3 regions of the Pseudomonas syringae pv. tagetis genome follow, and region 3 is predicted to be linked to each of the others. Evidence: riboswitches for the same ligand, from Rfam matches in the RefSeq annotation. Region 3 holds a riboswitch; each other region holds the start of a gene.

What was found. Region 3 has a riboswitch for cobalamin ahead of MME58_RS15370 (CbtB domain-containing protein). Riboswitches for the same ligand answer to the same signal wherever they lie in the genome.
Region 1: it holds a riboswitch for cobalamin, as region 3 does, so the genes downstream of both, cobO (cob(I)yrinic acid a,c-diamide adenosyltransferase) here and MME58_RS15370 (CbtB domain-containing protein) in region 3, are expected to answer to the same signal.
Region 2: it holds a riboswitch for cobalamin, as region 3 does, so the genes downstream of both, MME58_RS15855 (ABC transporter substrate-binding protein) here and MME58_RS15370 (CbtB domain-containing protein) in region 3, are expected to answer to the same signal.

Annotation. Positions count from the first base shown of each region.
Region 1 is NZ_CP092923.1:4,256,051-4,260,986, reverse strand. Features, by position in the region: gene MME58_RS18940 (C40 family peptidase) at 1-462, shown strand, start outside; gene MME58_RS18935 (PQQ-dependent sugar dehydrogenase) at 794-2,122, opposite strand; cobalamin riboswitch at 2,242-2,456, shown strand; gene cobO (cob(I)yrinic acid a,c-diamide adenosyltransferase) at 2,548-3,159, shown strand; gene MME58_RS18925 (cobyrinic acid a,c-diamide synthase CobB) at 3,185-4,480, shown strand; gene bluB (5,6-dimethylbenzimidazole synthase) at 4,477-4,936, shown strand, end outside.
Region 2 is NZ_CP092923.1:3,584,587-3,589,522, reverse strand. Features, by position in the region: gene MME58_RS15865 (ABC transporter ATP-binding protein) at 1-36, opposite strand, end outside; gene MME58_RS15860 (FecCD family ABC transporter permease) at 33-1,055, opposite strand; gene MME58_RS15855 (ABC transporter substrate-binding protein) at 1,052-2,065, opposite strand; cobalamin riboswitch at 2,196-2,394, opposite strand; gene MME58_RS15850 (FadR/GntR family transcriptional regulator) at 2,413-3,129, opposite strand; gene MME58_RS15845 (FadR/GntR family transcriptional regulator) at 3,238-3,972, shown strand; gene MME58_RS15840 (oligogalacturonate-specific porin KdgM family protein) at 4,224-4,936, opposite strand, start outside.
Region 3 is NZ_CP092923.1:3,464,747-3,469,682, reverse strand. Features, by position in the region: gene MME58_RS15390 (indolepyruvate ferredoxin oxidoreductase family protein) at 1-1,683, shown strand, start outside; gene cobM (precorrin-4 C(11)-methyltransferase) at 1,757-2,506, opposite strand; gene MME58_RS15380 (cobalamin biosynthesis protein) at 2,539-2,988, opposite strand; gene MME58_RS15375 (CbtA family protein) at 2,966-3,688, opposite strand; gene MME58_RS15370 (CbtB domain-containing protein) at 3,699-3,881, opposite strand; cobalamin riboswitch at 3,978-4,195, opposite strand; cobalamin riboswitch at 4,254-4,473, shown strand; gene cobW (cobalamin biosynthesis protein CobW) at 4,584-4,936, shown strand, end outside.

The sequences.
Region 1 (4,936 bases), 790 kb from region 3:
CCCCGGATCGTTCAGCGTCCGGTGGTTACTGCTCCTCCCCAGATTCTTTCTCCAGCCGCCGAAGACGTGCTGTTTCGCGCGCTGGGGCTGGTCGGCACGCCTTATCGCTGGGGCGGCAACACGCCAGACTCCGGTTTTGATTGCAGCGGCCTTATAGGTTATGTCTATCGTGATGCGGCGGGTATCTCTCTGCCGCGCTCCACGCGCGAGATGATCGTGATGGGCGCACCGAATATTCGGCGCGAGCAATTGCAGTCGGGGGATCTGGTGTTTTTCGCCACATCGGGCGGTTCGCAGGTTTCCCATGCGGGGATCTACGTCGGCGAAGGCCGCTTCGTGCATGCCCCGGCCAGCGGCGGCACGGTCAAGCTCGATAGCCTAGACAAGCCCTACTGGCAGAAAGCCTACCTCAACGCCAAGCGCGTCATTCAGCCAGCCAATCTGGCGCAGATTCGGCCGTAGCGCTTCGCCTGCTCGCAATCTGCCTGGAACCTGCCGCCAAAACATATCGTGCGACGCCCCGCGTCGCCATGCGGTTCAGGATGCTCTGCGTCCGCTTGCGACGCAGAGCGTCGAGAACTGCATTCCCACGCTGGAGCGTAGGGAACGATAATCTCAACTAGCGTGCGATGCAGAGCGTCGAGAACTGCATTCCCACGTTGGAGCGTAGGGAACGATAATCTCAACTATCGTGCGATGCAGAGCGTTGAGAACTGCATTCCCACGTTGGAGCGTAGGGAACGATAATCTCAACCGTCGTAAGACGCTCCGCGTCGCACCCCTGCACTCGGCGTTACTGCGCAGCCTTGGCTGACGTCACGCGCCATATCTTGTTGCCCACATCATCCGCCACCAGCAACCCGCCACGCTGGTCATTGACCACGCCAACCGGGCGGCCCATGGCTTTTTCGTCCTTGTTGAGAAAGCCGGTCAGCACGTCGACGGGTGCGCCGTTGGGCTTGCCGCCACTAAATGGCACAAATACCACTTTATAGCCGCTGTGCGGTTTGCGGTTCCATGAGCCGTGCTGACCGATGAACAGGCCTTCATTGAATGGTGCGGCCAGGGTTTTGCCGTCGGCGAACACCAGGCCCAGCGAAGCCGTGTGCGGACCGACTGCATAATCCGGCGCGATGGCTTTGGCGACCAGTGCCGGATTCTGCGGCTTGACGCGTTCGTCGACGTGTTGGCCATAGTAGCTGTAAGGCCAGCCGTAGAAGGCGCCGTCCTGTACCGAGGTCACGTAGTCCGGCACCAGATCGCTGCCGATTTCGTCACGCTCGTTGACCGCCGTCCATAGCTTGCCGGTTTTGGGCTCCCAGTCCATGCCGTTGGGATTGCGCAGTCCGGAGGCGAAGATACGGTGGTTGCCGGTGGCGGCGTCCACTTCCCAGATCGCCGCGCGACCTTCTTCCTTGTCCATGCCGTTCTCAGCCACGTTGCTGTTCGAGCCCACGGTGACGTACAGCTTGCTGCCGTCCTTGCTGGCGATGACGTTCTTGGTCCAGTGATGATTGAGCGTGCCGCCCGGCAGGTCGACCACTTTGGTCGGCTGCGCGCTGATCGAGGTCTGGCCTGTTTCGTACGGGAAGCTGATCAGGCGATCGGTGTCGGCCACATAGAGCTTGTTGCCCACCAGCGTCATGCCGAACGGCGAATTGAGGTTTTGCAGGAAAACGGTACGGGTTTCTGCAACGCCGTCCTTGTCCAGATCGCGCAGCAAGGTAATCCGGTTGGCGCTTGGCACGCCGGCACCGGCTCGGCCCATGACCTTTTCCATCACCCAGCCGCGAATCCCCTTGGAGTCATCCGGTTTGGCCGGGGAATTGGTTTCTGCCACCAGCACATCACCATTGGGCAGTACATAGAGCCAGCGTGGGTGGTCCAGATTTTCAGCGAACGCGGCCACCTGTGTGCCCGGCGCGGCGACCGGCCGGGCACCTTTTTCCCAGCCTATGGCGGGGGCAATGTTGACGGTCGGGATCAGCGTCTTGTTGGGCTCCGGCAACTTGGGCGAGGGGCCTGTTCCATCCGAGACTTGCAGGGTCGAAGACTCGCCGCAGGCAGCGAGGCCGCCGGCAACCAGAAGCAACACTGCGTAGTGGGGTCTGAGTTTGAACATGGTGAATCTCCATAAACAAGGGCGTGGTCCAGTAATTGATAGAGGCACTGCCAACCATCTAGGTTCAATCACGTTCCAGAGCGACGGTGTCGATTGACGCTCCCAGCCCAACCCTCTACCCTTCGCGGTTTGTTTCAGGTGCTCTGCAATCCTTGATTGGCAGGGTGAAACAGGGAAGCCGGTGTGGATCCCCAGATCCGATCCCGGCGCTGCCCCCGCAACGGTAAATGAGCCAAGGCTGTGCCTGACGCCACTGTGTTTCGACATGGGAAGGCGCGCAGCCGGGGGTGACCCGCTCATGAGCCCGGAGACCGGCCTGAACCACTCAATGGCATCACGGAGGGTGATGTTCTGTGCAGGGCGTTGCCGTGCTGTTCAGTGCTGTCCTTCCGTCTGTTGTCGCCTGCCCCGAGCGGAGAACCCAGATGAACGAATCCCCCGAACGCGACGAACGCCATCTGGCGCGCATGCAGCGCAAGAAAGCCGTGATGGATGAGCGTATTGCCAGCTCGCCCAACGAGTGCGGCCTGCTGCTGGTATTGACCGGCAACGGCAAAGGCAAGAGCAGCTCGGCATTCGGCATGCTCGCCCGGGCCATGGGCCATGATATGCAGTGCGGCGTGGTGCAGTTCATCAAAGGTCGCAACAGCACGGGCGAAGAGCTGTTCTTCCGGCGTTTCCCCGAGCAGGTGCGCTATCACGTGATGGGCGAGGGCTTCACCTGGGAAACCCAGGATCGCCAGCGTGACATCGCCGCCGCCGAAGCCGCCTGGGCGGTGTCTCGGGAGATGCTCCGCGATCCGCGTATCGGCCTGGTGGTGCTCGATGAACTGAACATCGCCCTCAAGCATGGCTACCTCGACCTTGAACAGGTGTTGAGCGATCTGCAGGCTCGCCCGCCGATGCAGCATGTGCTGGTTACTGGCCGCGGTGCCAAGCCCGAATTGATTGACCTGGCTGATACGGTTTCCGACATCGGCGTGGTCAAGCATGCGTTCCAGGCCGGCATCCGGGCGCAGAAAGGTATCGAGCTGTGAGCCATTCCTTATTGAGAACCGCGTTATGAGAGCTCCGCGTGATTGCCCTGCAGTTTTGATCGCCGCGCCAGCGTCCGGACAAGGCAAGACCACCGTCACGGCTGCGCTGGCACGTTTGCATCGCAACCAGGGGCGCAAGGTCAGAGTATTCAAGTGCGGCCCTGACTTTCTCGACCCGATGATTCTCGAGCGGGCCAGCGGTTCGCCTGTCTACCAGCTGGACATGTGGATGGTGGGTGCCGACGAAAGCCGTCGCCTGTTGTGGGAGGCTGCGGATGAAGCAGACCTGATCCTGATCGAAGGCGTTATGGGGCTGTTCGACGGCACACCGTCCAGCGCCGACCTGGCCCGTCATTTCGGCGTGCCGGTCCTCGGGGTGATCGACGGCACGGCCATGGCGCAGACGTTTGGTGCGCTGGCGCTGGGCCTGGCGCGTTATCAGCCGGACCTGCCGTTTGCCGGCGTGCTGGCCAACCGCGTCGGCACGGTACGCCATGCGCAGTTACTGGAGAACAGCCTGACCGAAGGCCTGCGCTGGTACGGCGCACTGTCCCGGGAGGTCGGTTTCGAATTGCCCAGTCGCCATCTGGGGCTGGTTCAGGCCAGTGAACTCAACGATCTGGACGTGCGTCTGGACATGGCCGCCGCGGCGCTGGCCAGCACCTGCGAAGTGGCCTTGCCGCCCGCCGTGACCTTTACTGCGCCCGATCCGGTTCAGGTCGAGCCGCTGCTCGCCGGTGTGCGTATTGCTATCGCCCGCGACGAAGCCTTTGCCTTTATGTATGGCGCAAGCCTGGACCTGCTGCGAAACATGGGCGCGGAACTGAGTTTCTTTTCGCCGATCCATGATCGCGAGCTGCCGGAGGCCGACAGCCTCTACCTGCCCGGCGGCTACCCGGAACTGCACCACGTCGCGCTGGCGGAAAACCTGGCCATGCAGGCATCAATCAGGGCGCACCATATCGCCGGCAAGCCGATTCTGGCCGAGTGCGGTGGCATGCTCTATCTGCTCGAAGCCTTGACCGACGTGGAGGGTGTTCGCGCCGAACTGGTCGGCTTGCTGTCCGGTGAAGCGGTCATGCAGAAGCGTCTGGCGGCGCTGGCCTTGCAAGCGGTCGAGCTGCCCGAGGGCACGTTGCACGGCCACACCTATCATCATTCATTGACCAGCACCGAGTTGCAGCCGATTGCCCGAGGCGTCAGCCCCAATGGCGGACGCGGAGCAGAGGCGGTCTACCGTCTCGGTCGCCTGACGGCGTCATACGTGCACTTCTATTTTCCTTCCTGCCCCCAGGCGATTGCAGCGCTGTTCAAACCATGACCGAGCAAGCGTTCAGCCCGCAAGAGCGGGCTGCGGTGTACCGCGCTATCGCCGAACGCCGCGACATGCGTCACTTCATTGGTGGCACCGTGGCCCCCGAGTTGCTGGCGCGGGTGCTGGAAGCCGCCCATCAGGCACCCAGCGTCGGGCTGATGCAGCCGTGGCGCTTCATTCGCATCAGCGACCCGTTGTTGCGCGGCAAGATGCAGGCGCAAGTGGAAGAGGAGCGCATTCGCACCGCCGAGGCATTGGGCGAGCGCTCCGACGAGTTCATGAAGCTCAAGGTCGAAGGGATCAATGACTGCGCAGAGGTGCTGGTCGCTGCGCTGATGGAGGGGCGTGAGCAGCACATTTTCGGCCGTCGCACCTTGCCGGAAATGGATCTGGCCTCGCTGTCCTGCGCCATCCAGAACCTCTGGCTGGCGTCCCGTGCAGAAGGTCTGGGTATGGGCTGGG
Region 2 (4,936 bases), 120 kb from region 3:
CACCGCTGCGTTGACCTGCTGAGGAAACGCGTTCATCGAGTGCTATTGCCCCGGATAAGTATCAAAGCGAAGACCGGTGCGCCGATCAGGGCGGTAATGACGCCAATCGGCAGCGCCTGCCCCTTGATCAGCGTGCGCGAGAGGATGTCGGCAGCGATCAGAAACAATGCGCCGCTCAATGCGCTCAGCGGTACCAGCCGTGCATGCCGGACACCGACCAGCATACGTACGGCGTGCGGGATCACCAGCCCGACGAAGCCGATGGAACCGACAATCGATACCATCACCGCCGTGACCAGCGCGGCGGTGGCGATCAGTATGATCTGCACGCGCCGCACCGCAATCCCCAGCGACGCTGCCGAGTCGCTGCCGAATGTGAAAGCGTCCAGCGCTCGTCTGTACCACAGGCACACCAGCAGCCCGACCAGCACCGTCGGCACCGCCAGCCAGACAGAGTGCCAGCGCACTCCGCTGAGGTTGCCCAGCAACCAGAACATGATGCCGCGTGCCTGCTCCGAGCTTGCGGATTTGGTGATCAGAAACGATGTCAGGGCATTGAACAGTTGCGAACCGGCAATCCCGGCCAGAATGATCTGCCCGGCTGCCGTGGTGCCGCGTGACGAATGTGCCAGCAGGGCGACCAGCGAAAACGCGGCAACGGCCCCGGCAAAGGCACCTGCCGACATCGAAATCGCGCCTGCACCAAAGCCCAGAATGGCAACCAGTACCGCACCGGTCGACGCCCCTGCGGAAATCCCCAACAGATACGGGTCTGCCAGCGGATTGCGCAACAAGGATTGCAGCACCACGCCGCAGATCGCCAGCCCGGCCCCGCAGGCTGCCGCGACAATGGCGCGGGTCAGCCGGTAGTTCCAGACAATGCCCTCATCGATAGGGTCGAGCACGTAGCTGGCTGCCCAGAGTTTGTTGGCCAGCACCTGAAAAACCACCGGCAGGCTGATCGAGGTTTCGCCAATCGCCGCACCGATCATGATCGCCAGTACCAGCACTGCCGAGACCCAGAGCACATGGCCCAACGCTACTGGTAATCTCATTGTGCCGCGTTGAAACGGTTGGCGGCGTCAGCCAGTTCCTCGAACCCGGTGAACAGGCGCAGACCGGCCTGCATGCCCTCGGCGTCGATGATCACGATCCGCTCATGCTTGACTGCGTCCATGTTGCGCGTCACCGGATCGCTCTTGAGAAATTCGATTTTCTTCAGGTAGTCGTCGGCCGGGAAGCGGCGGCGGTCCATGCGCGCAATCACCAGAATGCTTGGGTTGGCCTTGGCAATGGTTTCCCAGCCCACGGTCGGCCATTCCTCGTCGGACTGGACGATATTGCGCATGCCCAGGCTGTTGAGCATGAAATCCGGGATGCCTTTGCGGCCTGCCACGAAAGGATCGCTGGCAAGGTCCGAACTGGAAAACCAGAACAGCGCCGAGACGTCGTTCGCCTTGTTCTGTCTGACGTTGGCGATGGCTGCGTTCAGGCGTGTCTTGAGGTCGGCAACCAGCGCATCACCGCGATCCTGTACGTCGAAAATCTGCGCCAGTTGCTCGATGCTTCTGTAGATGGTCTCGATACGGAACGGCTCGAGGCGTGTGCCATCGGCACCGACCAGATTGTCTTTGCCTTCACAATCGGACGGCAAAATGTAAGTGGGTATTTTCAGGTCATGGAACTGTTCGCGGGTGCCGACCACGCCCTGTTTGCCGACCATCCATTCCAGTTGCACGGTCACCAGTTCAGGCCGTTTGCCAATCACCGCTTCAAAGCTGGGGTCGTTGTCGGCCAGACGCTCTACCTTGTCGTTCTGCGCCTTGAAGCGTGGCAATACGTTGTTGAACCACAGCGAAGTGCCGACCAGGCGGTCACCCAGGCCCAGTTCGTAGAGCATTTCAGTGCCGGCCTGGCCAATCGTTACCGTCCTGGCCGGCGCGTGTGCGAATGTCAGGGTCGAACCACAGTTTTCGAGGGTCAGCGGATACCGAGTGGGGGCCGCGAGCGTCAGGGTGGGCAGCGTCAGGCAGGCGACGAGTGCGGCAAGGCGGGGCAGCGGCATGGAAGACGGTCTCCGTTGGGGCAGGTGCCAAGGCGCAATGCACATCAGGAAACACATCCCCGGCAGATAACCGGGCACGACAGTAAATGCCGACGCGTGCGGATGTCCTTCCCGGACACCCCGCCGGTTAGTTGGTTGAATCGGGTCGGCAGGTCTCCTGACTGGCATGTCATCGCCAGGCTCCGGCCTTCCCGGAGCGTGTCCAGTGGCAGTTATGGAGCAGGCTCGATGCCTACAGTTGCGGGGGCAGTTTCGTTTTGGCTTTGTGACGACAAAGCGTGCGAATTCCCTGTTAGTTCCTCTCGGAAACCGACGGGCGGCATGGTAAACGATAAGCGTTTTAGTGGCTAATCCTTTGCGCGCAGGCGCAGCAGACTGTTGATCAGATGCAGGCGCATCGCGGCTCGGGCGGCGTCGCGGTCCTGATGGACAATGGCGTCCAGAATGGTTTCCTGCTCGCGCTGCTGAATGCCGGGGTCATCCTCTGCGTGCAACGACACGATATTGCCAAATCCGCTGCGAGTACGAGGCAGGATGCTGCTGCCGAGCTGGCTCATGACATCGGTAAAGAAGCTGTTGGCGGTGCACAGCGATATCTGTCGGTGGAACTCGAAGTCGGCCTGCAGAGTGTCATGCCCCAGGCGTGCGCAGCGATTCAGTTCATCGAGGGCCTGGCGGATGGCATCGAGCTGCTCCGGTGTACGGCGTTGTGCAGCGAGCGCGGCTGATTCCGGCTCAATGCTCAGGCGCAGCTCGATGATCGATACCGCATCGCCGGGCGCTGCGACTGGCGGTTCAGTCTGCTGGAAATCCCTTGGCTGCGATGCGTCGACCACGAAGGTGCCGATACCATGACGGGTTTCGACCAGCCCTTCGGCTTGCAGGCGTGACATCGCCTCCCGAACCACGGTGCGGCTGACCCCTGTTTCGCGGATGATCACCTGTTCGGTGGGGAGTTTTTCACCGCTCTGAATCTCGCCTTCGCGAATCCTGCGTGAAAACTCGGCGACCAGTTGCTGGGTCAGGCTGGAGCGACGGCCTTTTGATGTGGAAGGTTGTTCCATGGCGGGTGAGCGGGTCCATGTCGGGTGGCTGAGTATAACCGCACTGAGGGCGTGTTTTGTGGGGGGATCGCAGCCTATACTCGCGTATCGGACAGAACTGAGGCTGCAATGTCGGACAACGCACTTTCCTCGCAAAAGAACCATCGACGCCTGGCGGAAACCCTGGTCGACCGATTCGCCCAGCGCATGCGTGATGGTGTGCTGGTGCGCGGCGAGAAACTGCCTTCCGAGATCCACATCATGGAAGCCGAGGGTGTCAGCCGCACGGTGGTGCGCGACGCGCTGTCGCGAATGCAGGCCGCCGGGCTGGTGGAGACCCGGCATGGCGTGGGCACCTTTGTTCTTGACATGCCACCGCCTGAAGGTTTTTCAGTAGGCCCTGCGACCATTGCCACAGTGTCCGATGTGCTGAACTTGCTGGAGTTTCGTTTGAGCCTTGAAGTCGAGGCGGCAGGCCTGGCAGCGCAGCGACGCAGTCCCGAAGCGTTGCTGGAGCTCAAGCGAGCGTTCGATGCATTGCTCGACGGGCCGCAAAAATCCGGGACCACCATCAATGCCGATTTTCAATTTCACCTCAAGATCGCCAAGGCGTCGGGCAATGCGTACCTGATCGATATCATGAAACACCTGGGCACCAAGCTGATCCCGCGCACACGGATGAATTCGGCCTATACCGGGCAGAGCGACCGCAACGCCTACCTGGCCGGAATCAACGCCGAACACCGGCAAATCTATAACGCCATCGCCGAGGGCAACGTCGACGCCGCGCGCTCGGCGATGTACCTGCACCTCAACGGCAGCCGCATGCGCCTGCGCCGCACTCAGGCACTGTACAGCGACTGAGCGATTCGAGACCGGACGCGGGGTTTCTGCCAGACACCTGTCGTTCCTCACGCTCCCGCGTGGGGATGCCCTGGGTGACGCTCCGCGTCACAATTCTGCGCCACGCCACATGCTCGAAAGAGGACGCAGAGCGTCCAGAACTGCATGCGACGCGGAGCGTCGGCACGATAATCCAAAGCCAGACACGGCATGCGACGCGGAGCGTCGCACGATGGTGAGATTATCGTTCCTCACGCTCCAGTGGGGGTGCGCTACAGGAAGTTGTATTGCACGCCTACGCGCAATCTCAGCTGGCGCTTGTCATCTTCGGAATCGACCTTGATGTCGCCGACTTCAAAAAACGGCACCCAGTGTTTGTCCCATTTGTATTTGAAGGCTGCGTTCTGCTCGTAGTCGGTCCTGCCGTTGTCGTAACGGATGTAATCGGCGTCGAAGTAGGTGAACTGATACTCGTACGCCCAAGGGCCTTTGCTGGCGTAGTTGATCCAGACGTCGTAACGATTGATCGACTGATCATCCATCTGGTTGTCAGGCATGTCGTGGTTGACCTTGTCGCGGTCCAGCTTGATCGAGTCGTAGCGATAGCGGCCTGATACGCTCAATTGGTCGTTTACCTTGTAACCCAGCTTGAGGCCCATTTTGTAGGCCGTCGATTTCTCGATGCTCTCCAGCGCAAACGACGGCGTCAGCAGCCATTTGTCATCCAGCCGGTATTGATAGCTGACCGTCAGTTCGTGGCCGTTGCCAACGGTGTTGTCGAACGCCACATCTTGTCGGTCGCCTGCGGTCTTGTATTTGAGCTCGCCTTCGAACCCCCAGCCGCTGTCCAGTCGGCTGCCGAATTTGACCCGGTCGGCATGCATGCGGGTGCTTTCTGCATACTGATGGCGATAGTTGATGTACGCGCTGTCGGCATGCGCCCAGGCGCCAGGGAACAGAGCAGTCAGAGAGAGTAACGCGAGTG
Region 3 (4,936 bases):
ATCATCTATGACCAGACTTGCGCGACTGAAAAGCGCCGCCGTCGCAAGCGTGGCACGATGCCGGATCTGGAAAAACGGGCGCTGATCAACCCGGCCGTGTGTGAAGGCTGTGGCGATTGCGGGGTCAAATCCGGGTGCCTGTCCGTATTGCCGAAGGAAACGCCCCAAGGCCGCAAGCGCGAAATCGACCAGAGCGCCTGCAACAAGGATTTCAGTTGCGTCGAGGGTTTCTGCCCGAGCTTCGTGACGGTGCATGGCGGCAAACTGCGTAAGCCTGCACTGCCCACGCAGGTCGAGGCGTTCGCTCGTCTGCCCGAGCCCACACTGCCGTTGCTGAACCGGCCGTTCAACATTCTGCTGCCGGGTGTCGGCGGAACGGGTGTGACCACCGTCGGTGCGATGCTGGGTTATGCCGCGAACCTGGAAGGCAAGGGCTGCAGCGTGCTGGATCAGGCCGGTCTGGCACAGAAATTCGGTCCGGTGGTCAGCCATATCCGCATTGCAGCGCGCCAGGAGGACTTGTTCGCGGTGCGCATCGCGGCCGGAGAGGCTCACCTGTTGCTGGGCTGTGACCTTCTGGTGGCGGCAGGCCCGGATGCTATCGCCAAGCTCGACAGCAAGATTTCTCATGCAGTGGTCAACAGCCAGCAAACGCCCACTGCCGAATTCACCCGCAATCCGGATGCGGTGTTTCCGGCCGAGGCCATGAAGCAGACCATCATCGATGCGGTCGGGGCCGGAAAAACTCACTTCGTCGAAGCCACATCGCTGGCCACCCGACTGATGGGCGACAGTATTGCCAGCAACCTGTTCATGCTCGGCTATGCATTTCAACTGGGGCTGATTCCATTGACCTCGGCGGCCATCGAAAAGGCGATCGAACTCAATGGGGTGGCAGTCAATCTCAATCAGCAGGCTTTTCTCTGGGGGCGTCGTGCCGCCCATGACCCTGCGGCGGTCGAAGCTTTCGTCAATCCGCAACAGAAGGTCAGCGAACCGCAGCCGATGGACCTTGATCAGCGCGTGCAGAGCAATGTCGAAACCTTGAAGCAGTATCAGAGCAGCGCCTACGCCAAGCGTTATCTGGAACTGATTCAGCGTGTGCGCGATACCGAATCACGCGTGTTCCCTGGTCAGCAGTCATCGCTGTCCGAGGCAGTGGCGTTCAACTACTTCAAATTGCTGGCCTACAAGGACGAATATGAAGTGGCTCGGCTGTACAGCAACGGCGAATTTGCTCGCCAGCTGGACGCACAGTTTGAAGGTGATTATCGGCTGGAATTTCACCTGGCACCGTCTTGGCTGGCCAAGCGCGATCCGCATGACGGCCTGCCGCGCAAACGCAGTTTCGGGCCGTGGATGCTGCGCGCCTTCGATGTACTGGCTAAATTCAAGTTCCTCCGTGGCACGGTACTCGATCCCTTTGGCCGCAGCCTTGAGCGTCGGCAGGAGAGGGCCATGATTGATAGCTATGTCAGTGACATAGAGCTGATTCTTCAGCACCTGCAAGCACAGAACCGCCACACCGCCCTGAGCCTGGCACGTCTGCCGGAACGCATTCGTGGTTATGGCTATATCAAGGAAAGCGCCATGAAAGCAGCTGCGTTACAGGCCGATATTCTACGCAAGAGTCTGGAAAGCGGCGAAGTGGCTGCGCCGAAGCTCTACGAAGCAGCTGCTTGAGGACGCCTGACGGACGGACCGCCCGGGTCTTTGCCGCATCCTGCGGGCAGAGTCCGAGGCGGGGGAGCAAGCGTTATCCAGGCCTGAACAGATGGGCATGCCCGGCGCGGTACAGCGAGGATTGGCTGAACGTATCGTCGGCAAGCACGCGTCCAACCAGAATCAGTGCAGTGCGGCGGAAGCCTCTGGCCTGCACTTTTTCGTGAATATCCGCCAGTGTCCCCAGCACCCAGTCCTGATCCGGCCAACTGGCGCGGTGCACGACGGCAATCGGGCAATCGAGTCCATAATGGGGGGCAAGCTCTTCGACAATCCGTTGCAGGTTGTTCACGCCAAGATGAATCGCCATGGTCGCCCGGTGGCGGGCCAGACTGGCCAGCTCCTCGCCGTCGGGCATCGACGTCTTGTCGGCGTAGCGGGTCAGAATCACGCTTTGCGAAACATCCGGCAGGGTCAGCTCGACCCCCAGCAAGGCGGCACAGGCAGCGGTCGCAGTCACGCCGGGAATGATTTCGAATGGAATGTCCAGTTCGCGCAGATGGCGGATTTGTTCGCCGATGGCGCCATACAGGCTCGGGTCGCCGGAGTGCACGCGAGCAACGTCCTGGCCCTGCGCATGCGCAGCCTTGATCAGCTCAATGATCTGTTCAAGATGCATTTCTGCACTGTTGGCCACCTGCACGGCCTGATTGCCCTCCAGCACGGCCAGCGGCACGAGCGAGCCTGCGTAGATAATGATCGGGCAGGTACGAATCAGGCGTTGCCCCTTGACGGTGATCAGCTCGGGATCGCCAGGGCCTGCGCCGATGAAGTAGACAGTCAATGTGTTCTCCGGGGTAAATGAACGCGGAACGATTATCCGCCGTGGGCAGGGCTGATTGCCAAGGCAAATGTTGCGTGAGTGCTTTTCTGCCGCTCGATCAGCAACGTGGCGGTGCCGTCTCCCGACTGCGCAGCCAGCGCCAGTGCCGAACCCTCGGCCACACCATGACAGCCCGTCGTCCGAAAGACCTGCGCAGACCGATGGGTGAGATGCAGTTCCCACGCCACCAGTTGCGTGGCGTTGAAAAACACCAGCGGTACGCCCAGTTGCCTGGCCAATTCATGCAGGCCTGGTTCATTGCCTTTCAGATCGATAGATGCCAGCGCGGTGACGCTGGCAATGTTCAGGTCAATGGCTCGAAGACTGTGCTCGATCAGCTCGCGCAATGCTGCTGCCGAACAACCGCGTCGACAGCCCAACCCGGCGACCAGGGCTGCGCCGGGGTCAATCCGCAGTGAATCAGGCCTGGTGCAGGTCGGCATTGTTGCTGTGATCATCGTTTCTGCGGAACAACCAGGCACTGATCAGCCCCATCGCGACCCAGAACAGCGCGTTGGTAAGTAACGAGGCAAGCATGAACTGCGACTCCAGAGCCTCGGGGGCCAGGCTTTCATGGGCCAGCGGCTGTGGCGCGCCGATAACATGAGGCACCACCAGAATCGCCACACCCAGCGCTTTCAGCAGCCAGTTCTGACCGAATACCAGCAAGGCCAGCCCGGTGGCAGTGGACGCAGCGGTGCCGATCCACCACAGCTGGCGCTGGCTCAGCTCGGCGGCGGCTGTGCCTGGTAACTCAGGTGGCAGGCCGAGGGTGGGTGCCAGCACAAATACAGCGAAACCGGCCAGCCCCCACCATACGCCTTGCACGGTGCGACGCGGCGCGCGCAAGGTGTACAGCCCGGCGAGCATCAGGGCAAAGCCCACCGCGACCACCAGATTGCCGCCCGTAGTGGAAAGCACACGTTGCCAGCCGTTTTCAGGTTCCCAGGCCGCTTCTTCATGCGCGTGACTGTGCTCGGCGGTCGCGCCTTCGGCATGCTCATGCACCTGTTCGGCAAACGCGTTTTCGTAAGTTTCGGCCTGCTGGATCAGCGGCACCACCCACAGGCTTTGCAGCAGAGTCAGCAACAGGGCCGCAAGCAGGCCTGTGAACCCGGCAGTTTGTGCGATTCGCTTGAACATTGTGTAACCCTTAATGGCAAGGAAAGGCAGCGCTGTGACGGGTGTCATGTGCCGCATTGTGCACGGCAGCGATGTGCGAAAATCCGGCGAAGTAGACCAGGCAGGCACCCAGCAATGTGGCGCTGATGGCGGCTGTCAGGCGTTGAGTGCGCGTGGAACTGGTCGTGGCGGGGTGGCTGCTGATGGTCGACATGGCGATCCCTCTTGGTGATTGGCAAGTGGGCCACGCGCAAAGGAACCTGCCGACAGATGCCGAAGGTTTCAACTGCGCCCGCCCACCGCGGGTTTGTCATTGCAACAATGTCGGGCCGGTCTCCGGGCTCGCGAGGGGACTGAACGTCAGTATGTTCAAGCCCTGCAAGGTCACCTTCCCATGCCGCGGCACAGTGGATCAGACCTTCTCTCGCTTACCGTTGCGGGGGCAGCACCGGACTTGCTCGGCAATAGGGCGAGCGCACCGGTTTCCCGTTTCACCCCGTGAGGGGCACCCGAAACAAGGCGTACAGGAGAGCATGCGCGGCGGGGGATCGTCAATCTGAACGATTGACCTGTCTGCGGTCACTGCGTAGCCTTGCCGGTTCGAGGTTCTCCCTGCGTAATGCGTTACAAATGGAGCTAAGACGGGAATGCGGTATACGCCGCAGCTGCCCCCGCAACTGTAAACGGTCAGGTTCATTGCACAGCCACTGCTGCGGCGGGAAGGCGCAATGAATGCGTGTCGACAGGTCTTTAATGATCTGCACGCCGCCGTGAGCCAGGAGACCTGCCTCGAACCGGACCCAGGGTCTGCGAATTCTCACTACAACCGGGCGGGGTGATCCGGTGGCGATCCGATCCGTGTGCCAGGCATGCGGTTCTCGTCCTGTTTGCCCGCCGCACTGCCAAAGGGCATCTGATGAAAACACTGGCCAAGCTTCCCGTCACCATCGTCACCGGCTTTCTCGGCTCGGGCAAGACTACCCTGCTGCGGCATATGCTCGACAACGCCGAGGGGCGGCGCATTGCGGTCATCGTCAATGAGTTCGGCGAATTGGGCATCGACGGCGAGATCCTTAAGCAGTGCACCATCGGTTGCACCGAAGAAGAAGCCAACGGCCGGGTTTACGAGCTGGCCAACGGCTGCCTGTGCTGCACGGTTCAGGAAGAGTTCTTTCCGGTCATGCGCGAACTGGTTGCCCGGCGTGGTGACCTGGACCACATCCTCATCGAAACCTCTGGGCTGGCATTGCCCAAGCCGTTGGTTCAAGC